DNA from 3 places in the Pseudomonas hygromyciniae genome. Region 1 is predicted to be linked to each of the others. Evidence: predicted binding sites of a transcription regulator. Region 1 holds the regulator's gene; each other region holds the start of a gene.
What was found. The regulator sigma-54, encoded in region 1, starts transcription at its own class of promoters, with help from an activator protein. The targets are predictions, from matches to a motif close to ANTGGCATNNANNTTGCTNT.

Region 2: a site for sigma-54 is predicted at 1,745-1,764, ahead of flgB (flagellar basal body rod protein FlgB). Genes of this name have one in related genera too.
Region 3: a site for sigma-54 is predicted at 2,201-2,220, ahead of glnA (glutamate--ammonia ligase). Genes of this name have one in related genera too.

The regions. Positions count from the first base shown of each region.
Region 1 is NZ_CP070506.1:4,941,300-4,945,428, reverse strand. Features, by position in the region: gene JTY93_RS22130 (HPr family phosphocarrier protein) at 1-212, opposite strand, end outside; gene rapZ (RNase adapter RapZ) at 229-1,086, opposite strand; gene ptsN (PTS IIA-like nitrogen regulatory protein PtsN) at 1,089-1,553, opposite strand; gene hpf (ribosome hibernation-promoting factor, HPF/YfiA family) at 1,566-1,871, opposite strand; gene JTY93_RS22110 (RNA polymerase factor sigma-54) at 1,947-3,440, opposite strand; gene lptB (LPS export ABC transporter ATP-binding protein) at 3,625-4,129, opposite strand, start outside.
Region 2 is NZ_CP070506.1:4,336,082-4,340,210, reverse strand. Features, by position in the region: gene JTY93_RS19365 (chemotaxis protein CheV) at 1-723, shown strand, start outside; gene cheR (protein-glutamate O-methyltransferase CheR) at 767-1,594, shown strand; gene flgB (flagellar basal body rod protein FlgB) at 1,808-2,215, shown strand; gene flgC (flagellar basal body rod protein FlgC) at 2,219-2,662, shown strand; gene flgD (flagellar hook assembly protein FlgD) at 2,679-3,410, shown strand; gene flgE (flagellar hook protein FlgE) at 3,442-4,129, shown strand, end outside.
Region 3 is NZ_CP070506.1:362,186-366,314, forward strand. Features, by position in the region: gene glnL (nitrogen regulation protein NR(II)) at 1-34, opposite strand, end outside; gene glnA (glutamate--ammonia ligase) at 695-2,101, opposite strand; gene thiI (tRNA uracil 4-sulfurtransferase ThiI) at 2,435-3,889, shown strand; gene typA (translational GTPase TypA) at 4,029-4,129, shown strand, end outside.

The DNA of each region.
Region 1 (4,129 bases):
TCCTGCTCACCCTCGGTCTTCAGGTGAATCGTGGTGCCCTTGCCGGCAGCCAGCATCATCATCGCCATGATGCTTTTGCCGTCGACCATGGATTCTGCTGTACGCCCGGCCCGGACCTGGCAAGGAAACTGGCCCGCAACCCCGACAAATTTGGCCGACGCGCGGGCATGCAAGCCCAGTTTGTTGATGATTTCAATTTCCAGAGCGGGCATCGCGAAGGTGTTCCTTTCAGCTAAGGTCGCGGTGGCGAACCTGGACATTCTTGAGGGTTTTCTGCAAGACCTGGCCCAGGCGCTCGGTCAGGTAGACGGAGCGGTGATGCCCGCCGGTACAGCCGATAGCGATGGTGACATAGGCCCGGTTGCTCGCGGCAAAGCGCGGTAGCCACTTGAGCAGGTAGCTGGAGATATCCTGGAACATCTCTTCGACATCCGGTTGAGCCGCCAGGTACTCGGCAACCGGTTGGTCCAGGCCTGACTGATCGCGCAGTTCCGGCTTCCAGTAAGGGTTGGGGAGGCAGCGCACGTCAAATACCAGGTCGGCATCTATCGGCATGCCCCGCTTGAAACCAAAGGATTCAACCAGGAATGCGGTGCCGGGCTCCGGCTGGTTCAGTAGGCGCAGCTTGATGGCGTCACGCAGTTGGTAAAGGTTCAGGCTGGTGGTGTTGATCTTGAGGTCGGCCAAATCAATGATCGGCCCCAGCAGCTTGGTCTCGTCCTCAATGGCTTCCGCCAGCGAGCGGTGCGGGCTACTCAGCGGGTGGCGGCGACGGGTTTCCGAGAAGCGCTTGAGCAGCGTTTCTTCGTCGGCATCCAGGTACAGCACGTCGCAATGGATATGCTTGGCGCGTACCTCTTCAAGCAATTCCGGGAATCTCGTGAGGTGGCTGGGCAGGTTGCGCGCGTCAATCGACACGGCCACCAGCGGTTGCGCTAGCTCGGTATGGATCAGTGCGCGTTCGGCCAACTCGGGCAACAGGCCGGCCGGCAAGTTGTCGATGCAATAGAAACCGTTGTCCTCAAGCACGTTGAGGGCAGTACTTTTACCTGAGCCGGAACGCCCGCTGACGATGATCAAACGCATGATTACTGCCCGCTTTGCTCTTCCAAGACAACCTGATAAAGCGCTTCATTGGTGCTGGCGCTACGCAGTTTCTTACGTACTTCTTCACGGTCGAGCATGCTGGCGATCTGCCGGAGCAGCTCCAGGTGCGCATCGGTAGCAGCTTCCGGGACCAGCAGGACGAACAGCAGGTCAACCGGGGCGCCATCGATGGCGTCGAAATCAATGGGAGCTTCCAGGTGCAGCAGGGCGCTGACCGGGGTTTCACAGCCTTTGAGGCGGCAGTGTGGAATTGCGATGCCGTTGCCAAAACCGGTCGAGCCGAGTTTTTCACGGGCAATCAGGGCCTCGTACACATCTTGCGTATCCAGTTCAGGCACTTCACGGCCGATCAGGTTGGCAATCTGTTCGAGGGCTCTCTTTTTACTGCCGCCCGGCACGTTCACGAGGGAACGGCCGGGGGTCAGGATGGTTTCAAGTCGAATCATGGGTGGGGAGTGTTAGCGGCCTGTGCCTTGAAGAAGGCTCTGCTGCTTTTCCTTATGCTTTTTGATTTGGCGATCCAGCTTGTCGGTCAGGTCGTCAATGGCGGCATACATATCTGCATGCTCTGCATTGGCAACGACTTCCCCGCCGGGTATACGCAAGGTGGCTTCGATTTTCTGCTTCAGCTTTTCGACAGACATGATGACTTGCACATTTGTGATCTTGTCGAAATGCCCCTCAATTCGTTTGAGTTTCTCGCTGATGTAGGCGCGCAGCGGTTCGGTCACTTCCAGTTGGTGTCCACTGATGTTGACTTGCATACAGCTTCTCCTTCGTTGCCAGTGCATAAAGCGGCGGGTAGGAATACCCGCCACTGGAACGCTGTGGCCCGCCCGTCACATCAACCGCTTACGCTCGCTGGAAGGCGCGATCCCAAGGGACTCGCGGTACTTGGCGACGGTTCGACGGGCGACCTGAATGCCTTGTGCCTCCAGTAAACCAGCGATCTTGCTGTCACTCAACGGCTTTTTCTGATTTTCCGCGGCAACCAGTTTTTTGATGATCGCGCGGATCGCCGTGGACGAGCATTCGCCGCCTTCGGAGGTGCTGACGTGGCTGGAGAAAAAGTATTTCAGCTCATATATACCCCGTGGGGTATGCATGAATTTTTGGGTGGTTACCCGTGAAATGGTCGATTCATGCATGCCAACGGCTTCGGCAATATCATGCAGCACCAACGGCTTCATCGCCTCGTCGCCGTATTCCAGGAAGCCGCGCTGATGCTCGACGATCTGGGTGGCCACTTTCATCAGGGTTTCGTTGCGGCTTTGCAGGCTCTTGATGAACCAGCGCGCTTCCTGCAGCTGGTTGCGCATGAAGGTGTTGTCGGCACTGGTATCGGCCCGGCGCACGAAACCTGCGTATTGCGGGTTGACCCGCAGGCGTGGCACCGATTCCTGGTTCAGCTCCACCAGCCAGCGCTCGTTGTCCTTGCGCACGATCACGTCAGGGACCACGTATTCCGCCTCGCTAGACTCGATTTGCGAGCCGGGGCGCGGGTTGAGACTCTGCACCAGCTCGATGATCTGGCGCAGGTCATCTTCCTTGAGCTTCATCCGGCGCATCAGCTGACTGTAATCGCGGCTGCCGAGCAGGTCGATGTAGTCGGTGACCAAGCGTTGGGCCTCGGGCAGCCACGGGGTCTTGGCGGGCAGCTGGCGCAGTTGCAGCAACAGGCACTCGCTGAGGTTGCGCGCGCCAATGCCGGCGGGCTCGAACTGCTGGATGCGGTGCAGGACCGCTTCGATTTCGTCCAGCTCGATGTCCAGTTCCGGGTCGAAGGCCTCGAGGATTTCCTCAAGGGTCTCGTCCAGGTAGCCCTGATTATTGATGCAATCGATCAGCGTCACGGCGATCAGGCGATCGGTATCGGACATCGGGGCGAGGTTCAATTGCCACAGCAGATGGCTCTGTAGGCTCTCGCCAACGGAGGTGCGGGTGGTGAAGTCCCACTCGTCATCGTCATTGCTGGGCAGGCTGCTGGCGCTGGTCTGGTAGACATCTTCCCAGGCCGTGTCCACGGGCAGCTCATTGGGAATGCGTTCGTTCCATTCGCCTTCTTCCAGGTTATCCACCGTGGGGGCGGCTTCCTGGTAGGACGGTTCCTGGACGTCGGGATTGGGTTTTTGCTCTATGTTGTCGGCCAGTGGGTCGGCATTATCGAAGTCGTCGCCTTCTTCCTGGCGTTCGAGCATCGGGTTGGACTCCAGGGCCTCCTGGATTTCCTGTTGCAGGTCCAGGGTCGACAATTGGAGCAGGCGGATGGCCTGTTGCAGCTGCGGTGTCATCGTCAGCTGCTGGCCCATTCTCAGGACTAGCGATGGTTTCATGGCAGGGGCTTAACACCTTATTCGCCGGCGCAATGCGCCATCCACGACAGGGCGCGTGAGCGCCAAACATAAGCAAATTATATGCCTGATATCGGGGGCTTTGCCTAGAGCACGGTAACAATAAAAATAATGAGGTTTTTATTGACTCCCGCGCCCGATGGCGAATGTCCTGACATCACAGTGGTTACAGGCGGAACTCGTGCCCCAGATACACTTCCTTGACCAGTTCGTTGGCCAGGATGGTGGCGGAGTCGCCTTCGGCAATCAGTTGGCCGTCGTTTACGATGTAGGCGGTTTCACAGATATCCAGGGTCTCACGCACGTTGTGGTCGGTGATCAGCACGCCGATCCCCTTGGCCTTGAGGTGATGGATAATCTGCTTGATGTCGCCTACCGAGATCGGGTCGACACCGGCGAAGGGTTCGTCCAGCAGGATGAACTTCGGTGCTGTGGCCAGGGCGCGGGCGATTTCCACACGACGCCGCTCACCGCCGGACAGGCTCATGCCGAGGTTGTCGCGAATATGGTTGATGTGGAACTCCTGCAGCAGGCTTTCCAGCTCCTGGCGGCGCCCGTCGCGATCCAGTTCCTTGCGGGTTTCAAGGATCGCCATGATGTTGTCGGACACTGACAATTTGCGGAAGATCGAAGCCTCTTGGGGGAGATAGCCGATACCGGCCCGAGCACGA
Region 2 (4,129 bases), 610 kb from region 1:
CCGATTCTTGACCTGGCGATGGCCACCGGTTCTGCTGGTTTGCAGGATCGCGAGAGCCCGTTTGTGATCATCACCGAGTACAACACCAAGACCCAGGGTTTCCTGGTGCGCTCGGTGGAACGTATCGTCAACATGAACTGGGAAGAGATCCATCCACCACCCAAGGGCACCGGGCGTGATCACTACCTCACGGCAGTGACGCGGGTCGATAACCAGTTGGTGGAAATCATCGACGTTGAGAAGATCCTCGCGGAGGTGGCGCCGACTTCGGAGCATATTTCGGTGGGTGTGGTGGATGAACAGACCCAGCAGAAGGCCGTGTCCCTTCGGGTGTTGACGGTGGATGACTCCTCTGTGGCACGCAAGCAGGTGTCCCGTTGTCTGCAGACCGTTGGTGTCGAAGTGGTGGCTCTCAATGACGGCCGCCAGGCCCTGGACTATCTGCGCAAGCTGGTGGACGAAGGCAAGAAGCCGGAAGAAGAGTTCTTGATGATGATTTCCGACATCGAGATGCCGGAAATGGACGGCTACACCCTCACGGCCGAGATACGCAACGACCCACGCATGCAAAAATTGCATATCATCCTGCATACTTCATTGTCCGGTGTATTCAACCAGGCAATGGTCAAGAAGGTCGGTGCCGATGACTTCCTGGCCAAATTCCGTCCTGATGACCTGGCTTCCCGGGTCGTCGAACGGATCAAATCTGCAGATCACGGCTAGGGGCTTTCTCCCTGGCGGTCACACGAGTTAAGAGGCGGTTTCATTGTCTACGGGTAATTTGGATTTCGAACAGTTCCGGGTATTCCTGGAAAAAGCCTGTGGCATATTGCTCGGTGAAAACAAGCAATACCTGGTATCAAGCCGCCTCAACAAATTGATGGAACAGCAGGGCATCAAGTCCCTGGGCGAGTTGGTGCAGCGCATCCAGGGCCAACCGCGCAGCGGGCTCAAGGAGATGGTGGTCGATGCCATGACCACCAACGAAACCCTGTGGTTTCGTGATACCTACCCCTTTGAGGTGCTCAAGAACAAGGTACTGCCTGAGGCCATCAAGGCCAGTCCAGGCCAGCGCTTGCGCATCTGGTCGGCGGCGTGTTCATCGGGGCAGGAACCCTATTCGCTGTCGATGTCCATCGATGAGTTCGAGCGGACCAACATGGGCCAGTTGAAGGCAGGGGTGCAAATTGTTGCCACTGACTTGTCCGGCACCATGCTGACCAACTGCAAGACCGGCGAGTACGACAGCCTGGCCCTGGGGCGCGGTCTGTCCCAGGAGCGCTTGCAGCGCTACTTCGACCCCAAGGGTGCCGGGCGCTGGGCGGTCAAGGCGCCGATCAAGAGCCGGGTGGAGTTCCGCTCGTTCAACCTGCTGGACAGCTACGCCAGCCTCGGCAAGTTCGATATCGTGTTTTGCCGCAACGTACTGATCTACTTCTCGGCTGAAGTGAAGAAGGACATCCTGTTGCGCATCCACGGCACGCTCAAGCGCGGTGGCTATCTGTTTCTCGGTGCATCCGAGGCGCTGAATGGCCTGCCGGATCATTACCAGATGGTGCAGTGCAGCCCGGGCATTATCTACCAGGCTAAATAACCCCCCTCCCACATTTGTTTATGTCACACCTTGGATAGCGGCAACTGCCCATTGCCGCTTTCCTGACGTTTCGCGGAAAGCGCTTGCCGCTTTTCCGGCATTGCCACCGGCAATATCTCCCTAACCCCTTGATTTATTGGACCTGAAAAACCTGGCATGGCGCTTGCTATATCCCTGTTACGAAAAGCAGGTCAGCCCCTAAAGGTTTCCGCCATGAGCATCAGCTTCGATAAAGCGCTCGGTATCCACGAACAAGCCCTGGGCTTCCGCGCCCAGCGTGCCGAAGTCCTGGCTAACAACATCGCCAACGCCGACACCCCGAACTACAAGGCTCGGGACCTGGACTTTGCCGCCGTGCTCGCCGCACAGAGCGACAAGACCAAGAACGGCTCCTTCGCTTTGAACATGACCAATAACCGTCATATCGAAGCGCAGGGCCTGAGCAGTGGCGATGAGTCGCTGATGTATCGCACGCCGATGCAGCCGTCGATCGACCAGAACACCGTCGACGCGCAGTTGGAACAATCGAACTACGCCGAGAACTCGGTGAACTTCCAGGCCAGCTTCACCCTGCTCAACAGCAAATTCAAAGGGCTGATGTCAGCCCTGCGCGGAGAGTAAGCCATGTCTCTATCCAGTGTTTTCAATATTGCCGGTAGTGGCATGAGCGCCCAGACCACGCGTCTGAACACGGTCGCCAGTAACATTGCCAACGCCGAGACGGTCTCGTCGAGTATCGACCAGACCTACCGCGCACGGCACCCGGTGTTTGCCACCATGTTCCAGGCTGGTCAGAACGGCGGCAGCGACTCGTTGTTCCAGAGCCAGGATGCTGCCGGCCAGGGCGTCCAGGTGTTGGGTGTGGTCGAAGACCAGAGCAACCTCGATGCGCGCTACGAACCCAATCATCCTGCCGCGAACGAAAAGGGCTACGTGTACTACCCCAACGTCAACGTGGTCGAGGAAATGGCCGACATGATTTCCGCCAGTCGTTCGTTCCAGACCAACGCGGAAATGATGAACACCGCCAAAGCCATGATGCAGAAGGTCCTGACCCTCGGTCAGTGATAAGGGGCGCTAAAGAATGTCCGTCACTAACGATGTGTCGAGTCAATCGACGATCCAGAGTCTGTTCGACTCCAAGGTCAAGGATGCCAAGTCCAGCCAGGGCAACCTGGCCGATACCGCCAAGGCGGCCTCGGGCAACCAGTCCCTGGGCAAGGATGCATTCCTGCAACTACTGGTCACTCAGTTGAAGAACCAGAACCCGCTGTCGCCCCAGGACAACGGCGCGTTCGTGGCGCAACTGGCGCAGTTCAGCAGCCTGGAAGGCATCAACACCTTGAACGACTCGGTGAACACCATCACCGGCAACTACAAGTCGTCGCAGGCGCTGCAAGCCTCGTCGCTGGTGGGGCGCTCGGTGATTATCGAAACCAACAAGGCCATGGTCGACACCAGCAAGAGCTTTACCGGCTCGGTCGCCGTGGGTTCGTCGGTGGGCAACGTCACTGTCAAGGTCACCGACAAGGACGGCAATCTGGTCAAGACCATCGAACTGGGTGCCCAGAGCGCCGGCAAGTCGGACTTTATCTGGGACGGCAAGAACGAAGCAGGCGAGCAGCTTGACTCTGGCACCTACACCTTCGCGGCCAGCACCAAGAATGACGCCGGTGATCCGGTTGCCTTGAAAACCTCGCTGCCGGCCACGGTCACCAGCGTGACTTTGAGCCAGACCGGCGGCGAAATGCTGCTCAATCTTTCTGGCGGCATGGGCAGCATCAAGCTGTCGCAAATTCAGACTATCGGTACATAGAGCCGGCTAAATACGGCAAGAGGAGAGAAACATGTCTTTTAATATCGGCCTTAGCGGCCTCTATGCGGCCAACAAACAACTGGACGTGACCGGCAACAACATCGCCAACGTCGCGACCACCGGTTTCAAGTCGTCCCGTGCAGAGTTCGGCGACATTTACGCGGCGTCCCGCCTGGGCACTGGCAACAAAACCATCGGTACCGGCGTGAACCTGGCGGCGGTTTCCCAGCAATTCACCCAGGGTGAAGTCAACGGTAGCGGTGGCGTGTTGGACATGGGCATCCAGGGCGGCGGCTTCTTCGTACAGAAGGGCAGCGACGGTTCGCTGGAGTACACCCGTAATGGTTCGTTCCAGGCGAACAAGGACGGCTACATCACCAACAACACCGGCACCTCGCGTCTGCAGGGTTATGCGGCCGATGAAGACGGCAAAATCTCCAAGAGCGGCCTGACCGACCTGCGGATCAACCTGTCCAACTTGCCGCCTAAAGCGTCGACCAAGGTTGACTCCAGCAGCAACCTGAACTCCTCCAAGCCGGTGATCGACCAGACGACCAGCCCGTTTGATCCGACGGTAGCCAGCTCGTTTACCGAGCAGTACGGCACCACCTTGTATGACACTCAAGGCAATGCCCATGAGATGGTGCAGTACATGGTGAAAACCGGCTCCAATACCTGGAAATCCTACACCCTGATCGATGGGCGTAACCCTGACGGTA
Region 3 (4,129 bases), 1.5 Mb from region 1:
GTAGCAAGCGGTGCAGTGCGTCGCTGATGGTCATTAGGACCTCTTTTGGAGCAAGGCGTGGGCTTGAGGCTCACGCTGATACCAGGAAAATGCAAAAACCAAACCAAGGCTCCGAAAAGAAGCGTAAAAGCCCTGAAATGGGGGCTTGGGGCACGAAACTATGGCGCTCTGCCAGCTCACTCGGGACATTTCGACCCAAAATGGGTTGGTCGGTGGGCAGGGGTGCAACCTATCGCACCAATATAGTGCGAATCCCGGCATTCTGTTCAGCGATCAACTATTTCCTGAAAGCACCCAATCAAACTGTAGGAGCTGGCTTGCCTGTGATAGCCATCGGTATCTACACAACTTTCAGAAACTGACGCCCCCCGTGGCGAGCGGGCTTGTCGGAACGCCGCATCGCCCGCGCTGGGCTGCGAAGCAGCCCCAATAAGCCCGCCGCGTTTCTTCAGGTAAACCGCAACGGCAGGGTTTAGGGCTGCTTCGCAGCCCAGCGCGGGCGATGCGGCGTTCCGACAAGCCCGCTCGCCACAGGGAGGATCGTCAGCTTCTGAAAGTTGTGTAGATATCGCAGGCAAGCCAGCTCCCACAGTTTTGATGGGGTTTGCAAAGGTCGATAGTCATTGTTTCAGGCAAAAAAAAGACCTCCCGAAGGAGGCCTTTTTGTCACGCCGCGTTGAGCAGCGCTACCGGATCAGCAGCTGTAGTACAGCTCGTATTCCAGTGGGTGTACGAAGGTGCGGACCTTGATTTCTTCTTCGCTTTTCAGGGCAATGTAGGCATCGATAAAGTCGTCGCTGAACACGCCGCCTTTGGTCAGGAACGCACGGCCCTTGTCCAGCTCTTCCAGGGCTTCTTTCAGGCTGCCGCACACTTGTGGGATCTCTTTGGCCTCTTCAGGCGGCAGGTCGTACAAGTTTTTGTCGGCGGCGTCGCCTGGGTGGATCTTGTTCTGGATGCCGTCCAGGCCAGCCATCAGCAGTGCAGCAAAGCCCAGGTACGGGTTGGCTGCTGGATCCGGGAAGCGTGCTTCGATACGGCGAGCGCGAGGGCTGGACACGTAAGGAATACGGATCGAAGCGGAACGGTTACGTGCCGAGTAGGCCAGCATCACTGGGGCTTCGAAACCTGGGACCAGACGCTTGTAGGAGTTGGTCGACGGGTTGGTGAAGCCGTTCAGGGCCTTACCGTGCTTGATGATGCCGCCGATGAAGTACAGGGCGGTGTCGGACAGGCCGGCATAACCTTCGCCAGCGAAAGTGTTCTTGCCATCTTTGGCGATGGACAGGTGAACGTGCATACCCGAACCGTTATCGCCGTACAGTGGCTTAGGCATGAAGGTAGCGGTACGGCCGTAAGCAACGGCAGTGTTGTGTACGCAGTACTTCAGGGTCTGTACTTCGTCAGCCTTGGCCACCAGGGTGTTGAACTTCACACCGATTTCGTTCTGGCCGGCAGTGGCCACTTCGTGGTGGTGCACTTCGATGACCAGGCCCATGTCTTCCATGGCGTTGCACATGGAGGTACGGATTTCGTGGTCGTGGTCGAACGGCGGAACTGGGAAGTAACCACCTTTGATGCCTGGACGGTGGCCATGGTTGCCGCCTTCCACGTCCTGGTCGGACATCCACGAACCTTGTTCGGAGTAGATCTTGAACATGGAGCCGGAGATGTCGGACTTGAACTTCACTTGGTCAAAGATGAAGAACTCAGGCTCCGGGCCCACGAATACGGTGTCACCGATACCGGTGGACTTCAGGTATTCCTCGGCACGCTTGGCGATCGCACGTGGGTCACGGTCGTAGCCCTGCATGGTCGAAGGCTCGATCACGTCGCAGACGATGATCAGGGTTGGCTCTTCGGTGAACGGGTCGAGTACGGCGGTGGAGTCGTCCGGCATCAGGATCATGTCGGAGGCTTCGATGCCTTTCCAGCCAGCGATGGAGGAACCGTCGAACATTTTGCCTTCTTCGAAGAAGGCGTCATCCAGCGCGTCGCGAGCCGGCATGGTCACGTGGTGCTGAGTGCCTTTGGTGTCCGTGAAGCGCAGATCAATCCATTTAACGTCATGATCTTTGATGAGTTGAACCGACTTCGACATAGTGTCCTCCGGGTGGCTTCGGGCTTGGGTAGTGGAGTAGCCCTTAGAATGTGGGTGATGCCGGCGCGGATAGTCCGCCATGGCAACCTGCCTCACAAGAGAGCAAATTGCATGCCAGTGCCCCGACATGGGTTTTTTGCCTCAAAATGGCCCCTATAAAGGTGCAAATCGTCAAAATGGCAAAATTCGCGCACTGCAATGTAGCGTAATCGCCCGCAAATGCACCTATTTGGTGCGGAGCGTGCCGTTTGTATATTAACTGGTCAAACCTTGAGCGATTTCCGCTATAATCCGCGCCCCCCTTTTTCGGCTGGCCCTGCGCGCGCTGTTTCCATGAAATTAATCGTTAAAGTCTTCCCCGAGATCACCATCAAGAGCCGACCGGTACGGATGCGTTTCATCCGTCAATTGGCCAAGAATATCCGCGCCGTGCTCCGTGACCTGGACCCGGCCGTGGTGGTGAACGGTGTGTGGGACAATCTCGAGCTGGAAACCCGCATCAGCGACCCTAAAGCCTTGAAAGATATGACCGAGCGCCTGAGCTGCATGCCGGGCATCGCGCATTTCCTGCAGGTCGACGAGTACCCGCTGGGCGACTTCGACGACATCACGCAAAAATGCAAACTGCACTTTGGCACCAGCCTTGAAGGCAAGATTTTTTCGGTGCGCTGCAAGCGTGCGGGCAAGCACCCGTTCAGCTCCATGGACGTCGAGAAATACGTCGGCAGCAAGCTGCGCCGCGAGTGTGGGGCCGCTGGAATCTCGCTTAAAGAGCCGCAAATCGAAGTGCGCATCGAAATTCGCGACCAACGGTTGTTTGTGATCCACAGCCAGCACAACAGCATCGGTGGCTACCCGCTAGGTGCGCTGGAGCAGACCCTGGTGCTGATGTCCGGCGGTTTCGACTCTACCGTGGCGGCCTACCAGATCATGCGCCGGGGCCTGATGAGCCACTTCTGCTTCTTTAACCTGGGCGGACGTGCGCACGAATTGGGCGTGATGGAAGTCGCGCACTACATCTGGAAGAAGTACGGCAGCTCCCAGCGCGTGCTGTTTGTCAGCGTACCGTTCGAGGAAGTCCTGGGAGAAATTCTCGGAAAAGTCGATAACGGTCATATGGGCGTCGTATTGAAGCGTATGATGTTGCGCGCAGCGTCGAAAATCGCCGACCGCCTGCAAATCGAAGCGCTGGTGACCGGCGAGGCGATTTCCCAGGTCTCCAGCCAGACCCTGCCGAACCTGTCCGTGATCGACTGCGTGACCGACAAGCTGGTATTGCGCCCGCTGATCGCCAGCCACAAGCAAGACATCATCGACCTGGCCAACGAAATCGGCACCGCTGATTTCGCCAAGCACATGCCAGAGTACTGCGGGGTCATCTCGGTGAACCCCAAGACCCATGCCAAGCGCTATCGCGTGGAGCATGAAGAGAAAGAATTCGACATGGCGATTCTGGAGCGAGCGCTCGAGAACGCCAAACTGGTGCCGATCGATCGAGTCATCGACGAATTGGGCCAGGACGTACAGATCGAAGAAGTCAGCGAAGCCCTGACCGGTCAGATTGTCATCGACATCCGTCACCCGGATGCCGCTGAAGACGAGCCGCTGGAAATCGCTGGCATCGACGTGCAAACGCTGCCGTTCTATGCACTGAACGCGCGTTTCAAGGAACTGGATAACAGCCGTCAGTACCTGCTGTATTGCGACAAAGGCGTGATGAGTCGCCTGCATGCCCACCATTTGCTCAGTGAGGGATATGCCAATGTGCGCGTTTATCGACCGAGCTAAGAGCCCGGGGCTGTTTGCCTGTGGCCTGCGTCACCGGCCCCCCGACTCTGCCGTCAAGCTGTAACGGCAAGGCCTGACTCTACTGTTAATCGCTGCCACGACCTGTCAGCACACCGAATCCTCTGATCGAGATACACAAGTGATCGAAAATCTACGTAACATCGCCATCATTGCCCACGTTGACCATGGTAAAACCACCCTGGTAGACAAACTCCTGCGTCAATCCGGCACCCTGGAGCG